Regions from separate parts of the Methylobacterium sp. Leaf469 genome, predicted to be linked through region 1. Evidence: riboswitches for the same ligand, from Rfam matches in the RefSeq annotation. Region 1 holds a riboswitch; the other holds the start of a gene.
What was found. Region 1 has a riboswitch for thiamine pyrophosphate ahead of thiO (glycine oxidase ThiO). Riboswitches for the same ligand answer to the same signal wherever they lie in the genome.
Positions count from the first base shown of each region.

Region 2: another riboswitch for thiamine pyrophosphate. It lies ahead of thiC (phosphomethylpyrimidine synthase ThiC); the one in region 1 lies ahead of thiO (glycine oxidase ThiO).

Region 1 is NZ_LMRE01000045.1:8,452-15,606, reverse strand. Features, by position in the region: gene rpoD (RNA polymerase sigma factor RpoD) at 1-765, shown strand, start outside; gene ASG60_RS20180 (hypothetical protein) at 869-2,005, opposite strand; gene ASG60_RS20175 (adenylate/guanylate cyclase domain-containing protein) at 2,310-3,560, shown strand; TPP riboswitch at 3,608-3,737, shown strand; gene thiO (glycine oxidase ThiO) at 3,814-5,022, shown strand; gene thiS (sulfur carrier protein ThiS) at 5,019-5,231, shown strand; gene ASG60_RS20160 (thiazole synthase) at 5,236-6,015, shown strand; gene ASG60_RS20155 (thiamine phosphate synthase) at 6,012-6,644, shown strand; gene ASG60_RS20150 (hypothetical protein) at 6,712-7,155, opposite strand, start outside.
Region 2 is NZ_LMRE01000012.1:405,953-413,107, reverse strand. Features, by position in the region: gene ASG60_RS09735 (OFA family MFS transporter) at 1-224, shown strand, start outside; gene thiC (phosphomethylpyrimidine synthase ThiC) at 433-2,349, opposite strand; TPP riboswitch at 2,426-2,534, opposite strand; gene ASG60_RS09725 (BA14K family protein) at 3,233-3,952, shown strand; gene ASG60_RS09720 (hypothetical protein) at 4,042-4,296, opposite strand; gene ASG60_RS09715 (site-2 protease family protein) at 4,392-5,165, opposite strand; gene ASG60_RS09710 (alpha/beta hydrolase) at 5,309-6,151, shown strand; gene ASG60_RS09705 (hypothetical protein) at 6,162-6,536, shown strand; gene ASG60_RS09700 (acyltransferase family protein) at 6,671-7,155, shown strand, end outside.

The DNA of each region.
Region 1 (7,155 bases):
AAGATCGTCAACATGGTCCAGAAGGGCGAGCGCGAAGCCCGTCAGGCCAAGAAGGAGATGATCGAAGCGAACCTCCGCCTCGTGATCTCCATCGCCAAGAAGTACACCAACCGCGGCCTGCAGTTCCTGGACCTGATCCAGGAGGGCAACATCGGTTTGATGAAGGCGGTGGACAAGTTCGAGTACCGTCGCGGCTACAAGTTTTCGACCTACGCCACCTGGTGGATTCGCCAGGCGATCACCCGCTCCATCGCCGATCAGGCCCGCACCATCCGCATCCCGGTGCACATGATCGAGACGATCAACAAGATCGTCCGCACCTCGCGCCAGATGCTCCACGAGATCGGCCGCGAGCCGACCCCCGAGGAACTGGCCGAGAAATTGGCCATGCCCCTGGAGAAGGTGCGTAAGGTCCTGAAGATCGCCAAGGAGCCGATCTCCCTCGAAACCCCCATCGGCGACGAGGAGGACAGCCACCTCGGCGACTTCATCGAGGACAAGAACGTCGTCTTGCCCATCGACGCGGCGATCCAGAGCAATCTGCGCGAGACCACGACGCGCGTCCTTGCCTCGCTGACCCCGCGCGAGGAGCGCGTATTGCGCATGCGCTTCGGCATCGGCATGAACACCGACCACACCCTCGAAGAGGTCGGCCAGCAATTCTCGGTGACCCGCGAGCGCATCCGTCAGATCGAGGCGAAGGCCCTGCGCAAGCTCAAGCACCCGAGCCGGTCGCGCAAGCTCCGGAGCTTCCTCGACAACTGAAGTCGTAAAAAGGCGGCCCGGTAGGCCGCCTTTTTCGATTCAATGCATCGCCGTACGTTCAGTCAGCGGCCTTCGGCATGTTGCGCCAAGTCGAACTGTCTCGTCATGCTTTCCGGATGTAACTGATGGCGGCGACCACTCCGCCACGCGGTTCGTTCACCGAGGATTGCAGGAAGTAACCGTCCTTAGTGACTTGCATCGATACTTTCCGGGCATCGTAGAGTCCGCGGAAAACGCTTTCTGGCGTCACGTCGCCGATAACGTCCATGTTTGTTCCATTGTCATTCGTATAGGGGCTCGCGAAGAACAGGGCGATCCGCTTCTTTGTCACCGAGGTGCTGAAAACCATGACGCCCTCGGCGCCGCGTAGCCCGAATTTCTTGTCCGAGAAATAGATCCCGGCGGAAATGAAATTGTCCGGGTCGTCCTTGCCGAAGATGGTGCGATGATTGACCTGCACTTCGGGTGAACTCAAGCCCGACGGATGGTCGGCCATGAAGCTCTTCATGTCGCCATGCGCCATGTAGAGATCGCCTTGGTTGGCACCGGTCAGACCATCGCGCCACTTGTTAACCGTCAGGTTCTCGTCCGTATCGTTCATGACGATTCCGAGGACCTTCTTCGGGTTTTCCAGAAACAGGAACAGGAGCAAACCGACGAGGGCGAAGATGATGACCGAGATGGCAGTCTTCATGCCGAGGCCGGCGATTCCCGCTCGTGCAGCACCGAGGAACGTCGTCCCACCAGCACGATAGGCGTCGATAGCGAGCTTCGTGGCTGCGAGACCGACGCTGAGCACGCCGCCGCCGATGATTTCACCGGCCGCCTGCCCGGGCGTCTTCGCGTTCGAGGCGTTCTCGAACCGCTTCGTCAGCATATAGACATAATCTTTGACGTCGTTCCCCCTGTAACTCAGGATTGTGGGGACGTCCGTGGGTACGATCGTGAAGTTGGGCTCGATGTCCACGTCACTCGCGAGCATCGCGTCCAGGAGCGCGTCTTCGGCTTCGCGGTTGGGGCTGCCCTGATGCCAATCCTCAAGGTAGCCCTCACGCTTCGCCTTATCGAAGATCGCATCGAGCAGTGCCCCGGCGGCACGCTTCTTCTTCTCGGCATATGGGAGATGCGAACGAAGGATAGGTGCGAGGTCGACGTTGAACTGCTTTCGCAGATTGCCGATGACCTCCTCGGCGAACGCAACTTCAGAGAGTTCGAGTAAACGGCTTTCCAAGCGAATCATCACACGCTTCCTTACGTTGAGGTTGCGTTATCGAGATGCAATACAACCTGAGAGAAAACAATCTCAGATTTCATTTCACGTGAGGATTCGACACCGTCGTGATTCGAGGCCTTTCGGGATCGTGCCCATCTCCCCCACCGGAGGTCCTGGGGGAGGCGAGGCGCGGAATTCGAATGGAATTGCAACCGGGGTCCGCAGATTTCACGTTGATCCAACCATCGTTTCCCGGTTGATGGCGGTTCGGAGAGCCGCGCAAAGCGAGCGTCCGGTTGCCGAAGCGCGATCCTTGACCCAACTAGGCCATATGCTCGATCGAGGTCCGCCCCAGTCGCCGCCCACCGCCGAAGCCGACGGATCGGAAGCGAACGACGTTCCGTTCGGCGCCCTGCAGCAATGCGTGGCCCTGCGCGACTGGCTGCTGAGCGAGGGGGCCCGGATGCCCAACGCCGAGGACCTCCTGGCGGGGTTGGCCGAGCGGCTCATCGACCTCGGGGTGCCGGTGGACCGGGCGACCACGGCCATCGACGCCCTGCATTCCGAGTATTCCGGCGTCGGCCGTTTCTGGACCCGCGAATCGGGCTCGACGGTGCGGCTGTTCCCCCATGGCGACGCCTCCGACAAGGCCTACCGCGAGAGCCCGTTCCAGACGGTCCACGAGACCGGGGAGTGGCTGATCCTCGATCTTTCCGAGACGCCGTCCGACGCCTACGCGGTGATCCCCGACCTGAAGGCCGAGGGCTACCGCCACTACATCGTGGCGCCGCTGTTCTTCACCAACGGCACCCGCAACGGCATCACGTTCGCCACACGCAGCGCGGATGGATTTCGCGATGAAGACGTGGCGATCCTGCGCTTCGTCATCCCGACGCTCGCCGCCGTGATGGAGATGCGCAGCATCAACAAGCAGCTCGACCACGTGCTGCGGATCTATGTCGGCGACGAACCGCACAAGGCGATCCTGGCCGGATCGATCCGGCGCGGCCACGTTCAGCGCATCCGCTCGGCGATCCTGTTCGCCGACATGCGCGACTACACCCGCATCTCCGCCGAGATGACCCCGGAAGAAGCGGTGGACCTCCTCAACATCTTCTTCGACTGCCTCGTGCCGGCCATCGAGCGCGAGGGCGGCGAGGTGCTGAAGTACCTCGGCGACGGCCTGCTGGCGATCTTTCGCGAACGGGGCGACGACCTCGGCGGGGCGGCCAAGGGGGCGTTGACGGCGGCCCAGAGCGCGCTCGCGGCCCTCGACGAGGCCAACGGTCTCGGGCGCTTCGCCCAGCCCGTGGCGGCCGGCATCGCGCTCCATCACGGCGAGGCCGCCTACGGCAATGTCGGCTCGGGCGCGCGCCTCGACTTCACGGTCATCGGCCGCGATGTCAACCTCGCGAGCCGCCTCGCCCGCCTCAACAGGACGCTCGGCGAGCCCCTGCTGATGTCCAAGCCCTTCGTGGATTTCCTCTGGGGCGATCCGGTCTCCCTCGGCACCCACGCCCTCGACGGGTTCGCCGAGCCCATGGGGGTGTTCCGTCCCGGACGGCCGGCCGCGACGGTGTGACGAGGCGCGCGGGGTGTTGACCGGAGGGCCGTCCCGGCCCACATCGGTGGTGTTCCAGGGAGATCCCCGGCAAGGGGCTGAGAAACCGATGAGCGGCCTGCGTGCGGGCGGCGGCGCGGAAATCCTTCGAACCTGAACCGGTTCATACCGGCGTAGGGATTGGACCGCCGTGTTTGCCCGCCCGAGTTCGGCGGGCTCCGCTCAGAAGCGCACCGGCCCCACACCCCCTGCGTCCGTCGCGGAGGTTGTCCAGGTGATCGTTCCCAGCCGACCCATCGATCTCAGGCGCTCACCCGCCGCCGCCCGGGCGCAATCCGCCCTGCCGGCCCGCTGCGATGTCGCCATCGTCGGCGGCGGCCTCATCGGCCTGTCCATCGCCTGGCGCCTCGCGGAACGCGGACGCGCCGTCACCGTCGTCGAGCGCGAGACCGTCGGCGCGGGGGCGAGCCTCGCCGCCACCGGCATGCTGGCGCCGGCCGCCGAGCACGAACCCGGCTCCGACCCGCTGCTGCCCTTGGCCCTGGAGAGCCTGTCGCGCTGGCCGGGGTTTCGCGACGCCCTGCAGGCGGCGTCGGGCGTCGACATCGACTACCGGGAGGAGGGCACCCTGGTGCTCGCCATCGGCCGCGACGAGGTCGAGCGCCTGCGCTTTCGCCACGACCTGCAGGTCCGCTCGGGCCTCGAGGCCACGTGGCTGTCCGGGCCGCAGGTGAGGGCCCGCGAGCCGGCCCTGCGCCCGGCCGTCACCGCCGGCCTCTACTGTCCCCACGATCATCAGGTCGATCCGAGCCGGGTCATGGCCGCCCTGGTGCGGGCCTGCACGGCCGCGGGCGTCACCATCGTGGAGAATTGCTCCGTCGAAGCCCTGGACTGGGCGGGCGACCGGGTCACGGGGCTCCTGACCGGCCAGGGCCGGCTCGCGGCCGAGACCGTGATCCTCGCCGCCGGCGCCTGGAGCGGGCAGACCGGGCTGCTCCCCGATGCCCTGGCCCTGCCGGTGCGTCCCCTGAAGGGCCAGTCGCTGGCGCTGCGCACCACCGCCCGCACCGGAACCCTCACCCATATGGTATGGACCGAGCAGATCCACATGGCCCCGAAGAGCGACGGCCACCTCATCGTCGGGGCGACGGTGGAGGATTGCGGCTTCACCCCCGGCGTCACGGCGGGCGGCCTCTACGCCCTGTTGGAAGGGGCGCGCCGCGTCCTGCCCGGCATCGAGGAGATGGCCGTCGAGGCCGTGTGGAGCGGCTACCGCCCGACCTCCGACGACGACGCGCCGATCATCGACACCCTGGCCCCCGGCCTCGTCGCGGCAACGGGCCACCACCGCAACGGCTACCTCCTGGCGCCCGCCACCGCCGACGCCGTCGCGGCCCTGCTGACGGACGGCGCCGTGCCGGACTACGCCAGCGCCTTCGGCCGCGCCCGCTTCGCCCCGGCCGAGACGAGGGCGCGCGCATGAAACTCATCCTCAACGGCCGGCCCCACGAGAGCGCGGCGCGCGACCTCGACGCCCTGTTCCGGATCGAGGCCGAGGAGACCGGGATCGAAAGCCCACAGGGCATCGCCATCGCCCTCAACGGCGCGGTTATCCGCCGCCGGGACTGGGAAACGACGCAACTCGAAGAGGGCGACCGCGTCGAGATCGTCCGCGCCATGCAGGGAGGCTGAAACCATGACCGAACCCCACGACGATCCCCTCGTCATCGCCGGCATCACCCTGGGCTCGCGCCTGTTCATCGGTACGGCGAGCTATCCCACCCAATCCATCATGGCCGAATCCGTGGCGGCGTCGGGCGCCGAGGTGGTGACCGCCTCAATCCGCCGGGTCTCGCTCCAGGGCCACGGCTCGGACACGGTCAGCAAGCTCAAGGGCTACCGCTTCCTGCCCAACACCGCCGGCTGCGAGACGGCGCGCGACGCGATCATGACCGCCGAACTCGCCCGCGAGGCCCTCGACACGACGTGGATCAAGGTCGAGGTCATCGGCGACCGCGAGACCCTGTACCCGGACGTCGCCGAATTGCTGGAGGCCTGCCGCCACCTCGTGGAGGACGGCTTCACCGTGCTGCCCTATTGCAACGACGATCCGGTGGTGTGCCAGCGCCTGGCCGACATCGGCTGCGCCGCCGTGATGCCCATGGGCTCGCTCATCGGCTCCGGCATGGGTGTGGCGAACCCGGCCAACCTCGAACTGATCTGTCGGCGCTCGCCCGTGCCCGTCATCGTCGATGCCGGCATCGGCACGGCGTCGGACGCCGTCATCGCCATGGAGCTCGGGGCCGCCGGCTGCCTCCTCAACACGGCGGTGGCGAAGGCCGACGATCCCGTGCGCATGGCCCGCGCCATGGGCCACGCCGTCGCGGCCGGCCGCCTCGCGCACCGCGCCGGCCGCATTCCTCGGCGCGGCCGGGCCGAACCGTCGAGCCCGCAGCTCGGCCTCGTCGGCTCGTGAGGGCGCCGCCGTCGCCGCTCCTCGTGGTGACGGACCGGACCCTGGTCCCCGGTGGGGAGCAGGACCTCGTCGCCCGGATCGACGCGCTCCTCGCGGGCGGCGCCCGCTGGGTCTGGTTTCGCGAGCGCGACCTGGCGCCGGCCCCGCGCGAAACCCTGGCGCGCGCGCTGCTGGAGCGGGTGCGCGCCTGGGGCGGTGTCCTGAGCATCGGCGCAAGCGCGGCCTTCGCGGCGGATCTCGGGGCGGACGGCGTCCACCTGCCCGGCGGGGCGACACCGGCCGATTTCGCGGCGGCGCGGGGTCGGTTGCCCGACGGCTTGATCGGAGTCTCGGCCCATTCGATCGGGGAGGTCGAGGCGGCCGCGCGGCATGGCGCGGACTACGCCACCCTGAGCCCGATCTTCGCGACATCGAGCAAGCCCGGCTACGGCCCGGCCCTGGGGCCGGAGGCCATGCGGGCGGCGAAAGCGTGCGGGCTGCCGGTCATCGCCCTCGGGGGTATCATGGGCGAGAGGGTCAGGCCCTGCCGGGCGGCAGGGGCCGCCGGGATCGCCGTCATGGGCGGCCTGATGCGCAGCCGCGACCCGGCGGGCGACGTGGGCGCTTTGCTCGGAGCCTGGAAGACCTGACGCGTCGGGGAGCGTCTCCCACCCCCTCGTGGGGGAGGGCCGAACGCGATGCGAAACTCGAAAAAATCTACTTCGGGTCGGCGGCCGGGCCGTAGGGCGGACGCGGGATCGCCCGGTGAGCGGCGCGCAGGGCCGCCGACCAGCGTTCGCGCAGATCGTGGAAGTAGCCTTCGCCCGCCTCGATGCGGTGGTTGACCTCGAGGGTGAGGGCGTCGCGGCGGACCAGGGCGATGTCGATGGGCAGGCCGACGCCGAGGTTGGACCGCATGGTCGAATCCATCGAGACGAGGCCGACCTTGAGGGCGTCGTAAAGATCGGTCTCGTATTTCACCGCCCGGTCGAGGATCGGCTTGCCGTACTTGTGCTCGCCGATCTGCAGGAACGGCGCGTCGCCGCTGCATTCGATGAAATTGCCGGCGGCGTAGATGAGGTACAGCTTCATCGGGTCGGTGCCGATCTGGCCGCCGAACAGCAGCGAAACGGAGAAGCGCAGGTTCGCCGCCTCGAACCC
Region 2 (7,155 bases), on a different contig from region 1:
ACCTCCTGGTCCGTCCCCTGGCCGCACGCTGGTTCATGACGGAAGCGGAACTCACCGCCGTGACCAAAGGCGGCGTCGGCGTGGGGGCGGCTGGAGCCGGTGAACGCGGGATCGGTCGCGGAGGCCTGACCCTCGGCGCCCTGTTGGCGTGGCTCGCTGTCGGCGTTCCCATCGCCTGGGGTATCTGGACCACTCTGACGAAAGCCCTGATTCTCTTCGGCTGAAACGCGAGACGGGCAATTCGACGAGCCTCGGCTTCGCGACATGGGACCGGATGCGGATCCCATGTCCGCATCCGTCCGTCATCGAACGTCGATGTCGGCGCATCGGGCTGGAACAGGAGTGCGCCCTCTCCCCGCGGGTGGAAAGAGGGCACGCACCTCGTCATCGCACGGGCCCGGCCGAGGCCGGACCCGAGGGGGCTCGTCCGTTCTACTCCGCCGCGTCCACGTAGAGCTTGCCGCCCTCGGCCTGGAACTCGGCGGATTTCGCCGCCATGCCGGCCTCGCGTTCGGCCTGGCTCATGGGGGTGGCCTCGCCGAGAACCTGGCCCGCCGCCTCCATGGCGAGCACCTCGGCGCGGAGATCCTGCGTGATCTTCATCGAGCAGAATTTCGGGCCGCACATGGAGCAGAAGTGCGCCACCTTGTGGGCGTCCTTCGGCATGGTCTCGTCGTGGTAGGCGCGCGCCGTGTCGGGATCGAGGGAGAGGTTGAACTGGTCCTCCCAGCGAAAGTCGAACCGGGCGCGGGAGAGGGCGTCGTCCCGCAGTTGCGCCGCCGGATGGCCCTTGGCGAGGTCGGCGGCGTGGGCGGCGATCTTGTAGGTGATCACGCCTTCCTTCACGTCGTCGCGGTTGGGCAGGCCGAGATGCTCCTTCGGCGTGACGTAGCAGAGCATGGCGCAGCCGAACCAGCCGATCATGGCCGCCCCGATGCCCGACGTGATGTGGTCGTAGCCGGGCGCGATGTCGGTGGTCAGGGGCCCGAGGGTGTAGAACGGCGCCTCGCCGCACTCCTCCAGCTGCTTTTCCATGTTCACCTTGATCTTGTGCATCGGCACGTGGCCGGGGCCCTCGATCATGGTCTGGCAGCCCTTGTCCCAGGCGATCTTCGTCAACTCGCCCAGCGTCTCGAGTTCCGCGAACTGGGCCGCGTCGTTTGCGTCGGCGATGGAGCCGGGGCGCAGGCCGTCGCCCAGCGAGAACGACACGTCGTAGGCCCGCATGATGTCGCAGATCTCGTCGAAGCGCTCGTAGAGGAACGATTCGCGGTGCCCGGCGAGGCACCAGCGCGCCATGATGGAGCCGCCGCGCGAGACGATGCCGGTGACGCGCCGCGCGGTGAGCGGCACGTGGGCGAGGCGCACCCCGGCGTGGATGGTGAAGTAGTCGATGCCCTGCTCGGCCTGCTCGATGAGGGTATCCTTGAACACCTCCCAGTCGAGTTTCAGCGGATCGCCCCCGACCTTCTCCAGGGCCTGGTAGATCGGCACCGTGCCGATCGGGACCGGCGAGTTGCGCACGATCCACGAGCGGATGTTGTGGATGTTGCGGCCGGTGGAGAGGTCCATCACCGTGTCGGCGCCCCAGCGGGTCGCCCAGACCAGCTTCTCGACCTCTTCCGCCGCCGACGAGGTCACGGCCGAGTTGCCGATGTTGGCGTTGATCTTGACGAGGAAGTTCCGGCCGATGGCCATCGGCTCCACCTCGGGGTGGTTGATGTTGGCCGGGATGATGGCCCGGCCGCGCGCGATCTCTTCGCGGACGAATTCGGGGGTGATGAAGGCCGGCAGCGCCGCGCCGAAGCTGTTGCCGTCATTGAGCGCGGCCTGCGCGCCCTCCAGCATCGTCTCGCGGGCGAGGTTCTCACGGTGGGCGACGTAGATCATCTCTTCCGTGATGATCCCGGCCTTCGCGAACTCGTACTGCGTCACCATCTGGCCGGGGCCGGCCTTGCGGATGAGGCGCTGCGCCGGACACGGGGCCACGAGCTTGTCCTCGGGCACGAAGCCGTTGTCCTCGGGCTTGACCGCGCGCGGCGTCACCGTGGCGTAGCCGCGCTTGGCGATCCACGGATCGCGGATCAGCGGCAGGCCGGCGTTGAGGTCGATGTTGGCGTCCGTCTGCGTGTAGGGGCCCGACGGATCGTAGACCCGCACGGGGGCCTCCTTCGGGTCGCTCAGGGTCACCTCGCGGAACGGCACCCGGATGTCGTCATGCCCGGCCACCGCCGCGTAGACCTTGTGCGACCCCATGATCGGGCCAGTGGTCACCGCCTGGGGCGAGCCTTTGGGAAGACCTTGCGGAAGATCGTGGGGGAGATCCTGGGGCAAAACGGGCTTGTTCATCGGGCGTGCTCCTGGCGTGGGAGGCGACCCGGATTCGTCAGGAACAGCATTGGGTGGGGGACACCACGCAATGGCGCGGCGAAAGCATTCCCGTCCCTCCGCCGGTACGAACCGGATCAGGTTCAAGGGTCAGGGCGTCGCGCCCAATCTCAGCTCCCGGTCTCGGAGCCCCCCTCGGAATCGTTCCAAGTTCGACGCCTGCGCCCGATTTGTCAATCGCCGCAGCCGTACACGGGCGTTTCCGCCGAAAGTCCCGCCACGGTCGGTCCGCCGAGTCCTGCGACTCGGCGGCGTCGTCAAAGTCGGTTCGGCGCGGCTGTCGCGCCCATGGTGTTCAGCACTTGCTTCGGCAGAAGTCGCCGGCCTGCTGCGCCGCGATCAGGCATACCTGCTTCCCGGTCGGGTTCGGGATGGCGTTGCACGCCGCTTCGGCCAGGCCCTGGGCGGCATTGCAGGCCAGCGTACAGAAGATCGAATCGAGCTGCTGCGCATCGGCGGTCTGCGTCTTGTCTCCGACGATATTGTGATCCTGCTTGAAGATCTGAGTGATGATCGTACGAATCTTGTCCCGCTCTTCGCCCGTCAGGCCGTTCCAGTCGGAATCATTGACTTCGATGTCCTTGTGATCCCGGTCTCTGCGGCCGGTCCACCCAAGAAATATATAACTTAAGGTTTATCAATCCATCTATTATAAACCCAAGGTAGCATTTTCGTGAGCGGAGTTCCATTGGGACCCCAGGGTCAGCCCAGACCCCGTCCGGGACCGAGCCGTCGACGGATGGAACGAACGCCAAGGTCACGGTTCGAACCTTGCGTTGACGGCAGCGTTGATCCTCCAAACGCGCCTCCGTTCCGGACCGGCGCTGCAACGCGGATCATCACCATGAATCGCATTCTCCTCGCATCGGCCGCCATGGTCGGGGCTCTCATTCTCATTCCCGCCCAGGCCGACGCGCGCGGCGGGGGCGGATTTCGCGGCGGCGGTGGCCATATGGGCGGCTTCGACGGGGGCGGCCGTGGCTTCGGCGGCGGCGGCTTCGCGGGCGTTGGTGGGTTCCGCGGCGGCATGATGGGCGGTGGGCGCGGCGGCTTCGGCGGCCAGGGCCTAGCCGGGCGCGGGTTCGGCGGCGGTCAGGGCTTCGCGGGGCGCGGCTTCGGCGGCGGCCGTGGTCTCGGCGCGACGGCGGCCGGGTTCGGCGGCGGCGCGGCGCTTGGCGGGTATCGTGGCGGCGTCGGCGGGTTCAACCGGGGCGGCTACCGCGGCGGGTTCGCCGATTACCGGAGCGGGCGCGGCTACGGCTACCGCCGCGGCTACGGCGGCCTCGGCCTCGGCGTCGGCCTGGGGCTCGCCGGTGCGGGAATCGGTTACGGCCTCGGCAGCGGCTTCTATGGCGACGATTACTACGGCGGCGGCTACGCCCCGGCCTATTACGGCGGTGGCTACGGTGCCTATGACGGCGGCTATGCGCCGGCCGGCTACGCCGTCGAGACAGAAGTCGCCCCTCAGCGGGACGACGCCTACTGCGTCCGTCGCTTCCGGTCCTACGACCGCCAGTCGGGCACCTATCTCGGCAATGACGGCCAGCGTCACGCCTGCCCGTAGGTGACGCACGATCGAACGAAGAAAGCCCCGGCGCTCACCGCGCCGGGGCTTTCTTCGTTTCAGAAGCCCGCGTTTCAGGAACCCGCGTTTCAGGAGCCCTGGAGACTTTCCGCGAAATCGTCCGGCACCTCGCCGAACTGGGCCAGGATGGCGGCGCTCTCGAGTTCGCCGGTCTCGTCGTCGGCCACCACCCGAATGGCGGCCGTGCCGGGGAAGCGCCCCGCCATGGCCTCCGCCTTCTTGAGGGCGCCGCTCTCCGTGGGCGCCACCTCGCGGTCGCCCGGCACGAGGCGCTTGCGCTTGATCACGAAGGTCTGGACCAGGAACGTCGTCTTGAGGGCCATCACGGTCTCCACCGGGCGGGATCGCCTCCGGACAGGGACGCCGCCTTAGCACGAAACCCGCGCGCGCGCGGCACGCGGACGGTGGTGGGCCCGCCTCACCACAGGCGGATCAGGCGGTATCCCGCCACCACGTCGGCGGGGTCGACGCCCATCAGGGTGGTGAGCCGCAGGCTCGTCCGGAACAGAAGCCGGCTGAAGGCGCCGGAGAACAGGAACAGCACCGTCAGCACGAGGCCGGCATGGCGGGCACCCGCATCGCCCACGGCCTGCCATGCGGCGGGCACCCACGGCCGCACGGCGGCGTAGCCGTCGAGGCCCGGGATCGGCACGAGGTTGAGGACGAGGGCCATCCCTTGGAACAGGGCCGAGACGGCGAGCACCGCCCGCAGGGTGTCCGAGTCCGGGCTCGCCAGATGATAGAGCAGCACGAAGCCGAGCAGCGCCGCGCCCGTCATGGCCGGTCCCGCGAGGGCGACGGCGCTCGGCCACAGGCGGCCGCGCAGGGCCGACAGGTCGATGCGGACCGCCCCGCCGGGGAAGCCGATGCCGCCGAGGATCGTGAACAGGACCGGCAGCACCAGGGTGGTGACGGGATCGGCGTAGCGGCGCGGATCGAGGGTGAGGGTGCCGGCCTGTTCTACGCTGGCATCGCCGCCCCGCCAAGCCGCGTAGGCGTGGCCGAACTCGTGCAGGCACAGGCTCAAGATCCAGCCCGACAGCACGAAGGCGAACCCGGCGCCCGATCCGGCGATCCAGCCGACGCCGATGGCGAAGCCGAGCCCGCTGACCAGGAGCACGATGAGGAGGAAATTGGCGCTGGCGCCGGGGCCGGTCCGGCCGAGGCTGTCCCGCGACGTGGTCTGCTGCATTCCGTTCCCCACGCCGCCCGCGATCCGTGACTCATCCGCCCCGCCATCGCGCGACGCAACATCGCTGGTGACACCGGGATGTCCAGTCCCCACCTTGCAGGGAGTTTCTTCCTCCGCCGCACCACCCGGCACGCCGGACTTCCATGCGACTTCTCCTGCTCAGCGTCCTCCTCGGCGGCCTCGGCCTCTGCGCCGCCATCCTGGGGGTGCTGGCGGTGTTCCAGCGCCACCTCATCTATCCGGGCGCGTTCTTCCCTCGGCCGGCGGAGGCCGAGGCGCGTCTCGCGCCCCCGGGCACCACGGCCCTCACCCTGACGACCCCGGACGGGGAGCGCCTCATCGGGTTCTGGCGCCCGCCCGCCCCCGGCTGCGGCGTGGTGCTGAGCTTCCACGGCAACGCCTCGGCACCCGAGCCCCTGGCACAGCGCTTCGGCGAGGGGCCGTGGGCGGGCTGGGGCGTGCTCGCCATCGCGTATCGGGGGTATCCGGGCTCGACAGGGCATCCGAGCGAGGACGGCCTCGTCATGGATGGTCTCGCCGCCCACGCGGCCGTGGCGGACCGGGCGCCGGGGGCGCCGATCCTGCTTCACGGCCACTCCCTGGGGGCCGCCGTGGCGGTGGCGGTGGGGGCCCGCGCGCCCCATCTCGGCCTCTACCTCGAAGCGCCGTTCGATTCGCTCCATCACCTCGTCGGCCTGCGCTATCCCTTCGTGCCGCGTCTGTTCCTGTTGGACACCTACCGCTCGGACCTGCGCGTCGCGGACACCACCGGCCCGGTCTTCGTGGTGCACGGCCTGCAGGACGGGGTGATCCCGGTGAAGCTCGCCCGGCGCCTCGCGACCCTCGCGGGCCCGCGCGGGCATCTCGAAGCGATCCCCGGCAATCACGTCTCGATCCTGGGCGCGCGCGACGCGGCGGCGCGGGCCGTGTTCCAGCCGCTCATCCCCGGCGACGCGTGCCACGCGACAGCCGCCGCGACCCCCTGAGAGGACGCATATGGGACGACGCGAACGGCGCTGGCAGGCGGACGATCCCTCCACCCACGGGCCGCCCGTCCGCGCGCCGGTGATCTGCCCCCTGTGCGAGCGGCCGATCCCGCCCCGCGCCAAGTCGAGCCTGCATCACCTCACGCCGAAGCTGAAGGGCGGGGCCAAGGCCGGCACCGTGCGCCTGCACCAGATCTGCCATTCGGCGATCCACGCCCGCTACAGCGAGGCCGAGATCGCCCGGCGCCTCGCCGATACGGACGCGCTGCGCCAGGACCCCGAGATGGCCCGCTTCCTCGCCTGGGTGCGGACGAAGCCCGATGATTTCCACGCGGCCACTCGCCTGACCCGCACCCGCAAGTCCGCCCGGCGCGAACCGTCCTGACCGGGTTTCGGGGATTCTCTTAACCCGGCCTTCGCCACGATCTGAGGCGCCCAGAGGCGTCGCCGCCGCCGGTATCCGGGCCTTTACGAATGCGGCGGGAGGATCGCACCGATTTGCTGGGAGCGCGCGGGGCTATGGAGCAGGGGGCAGGTGCCGGGCGGCTCGCCTGGGTCGATGTCGCCAAGGGGCTGTGCATCGTCCTCGTGGTGATGATGCATTCCACCCTGGGCACCGGCGAGGCCATGACGCCGCCGGATCTGGCCGCGGCGGGACTCGCGAGCGAGGGCTTCCTCCACCACGTGGTGGCCTTCGCGAAACCGTTCCGCATCCCGGATTTCTTCCTGCTGTCGGGCCTGTTCCTCGGGCGGGTGATCGACCGGGACTGGCGCCTGTTCGCCGACCGCCGGGTGGTGCACTTCGCCTACTTCTACCTCCTGTGGGTGGTGATCCAGTCCCTCGCCAAGTACGGCGCCATCACCGAGGGGGCGGGTCCGGGCACCTTCGCGCAGCACCTCGCCCTGGCCCTCGTGGAGCCGTACTCGACCCTGTGGTTCATCTACCTGCTGGCGGTGTTCTCCGTGGTGACGAAGCTGCTGCGGCGGGTGCCGTGGCCCCTGCT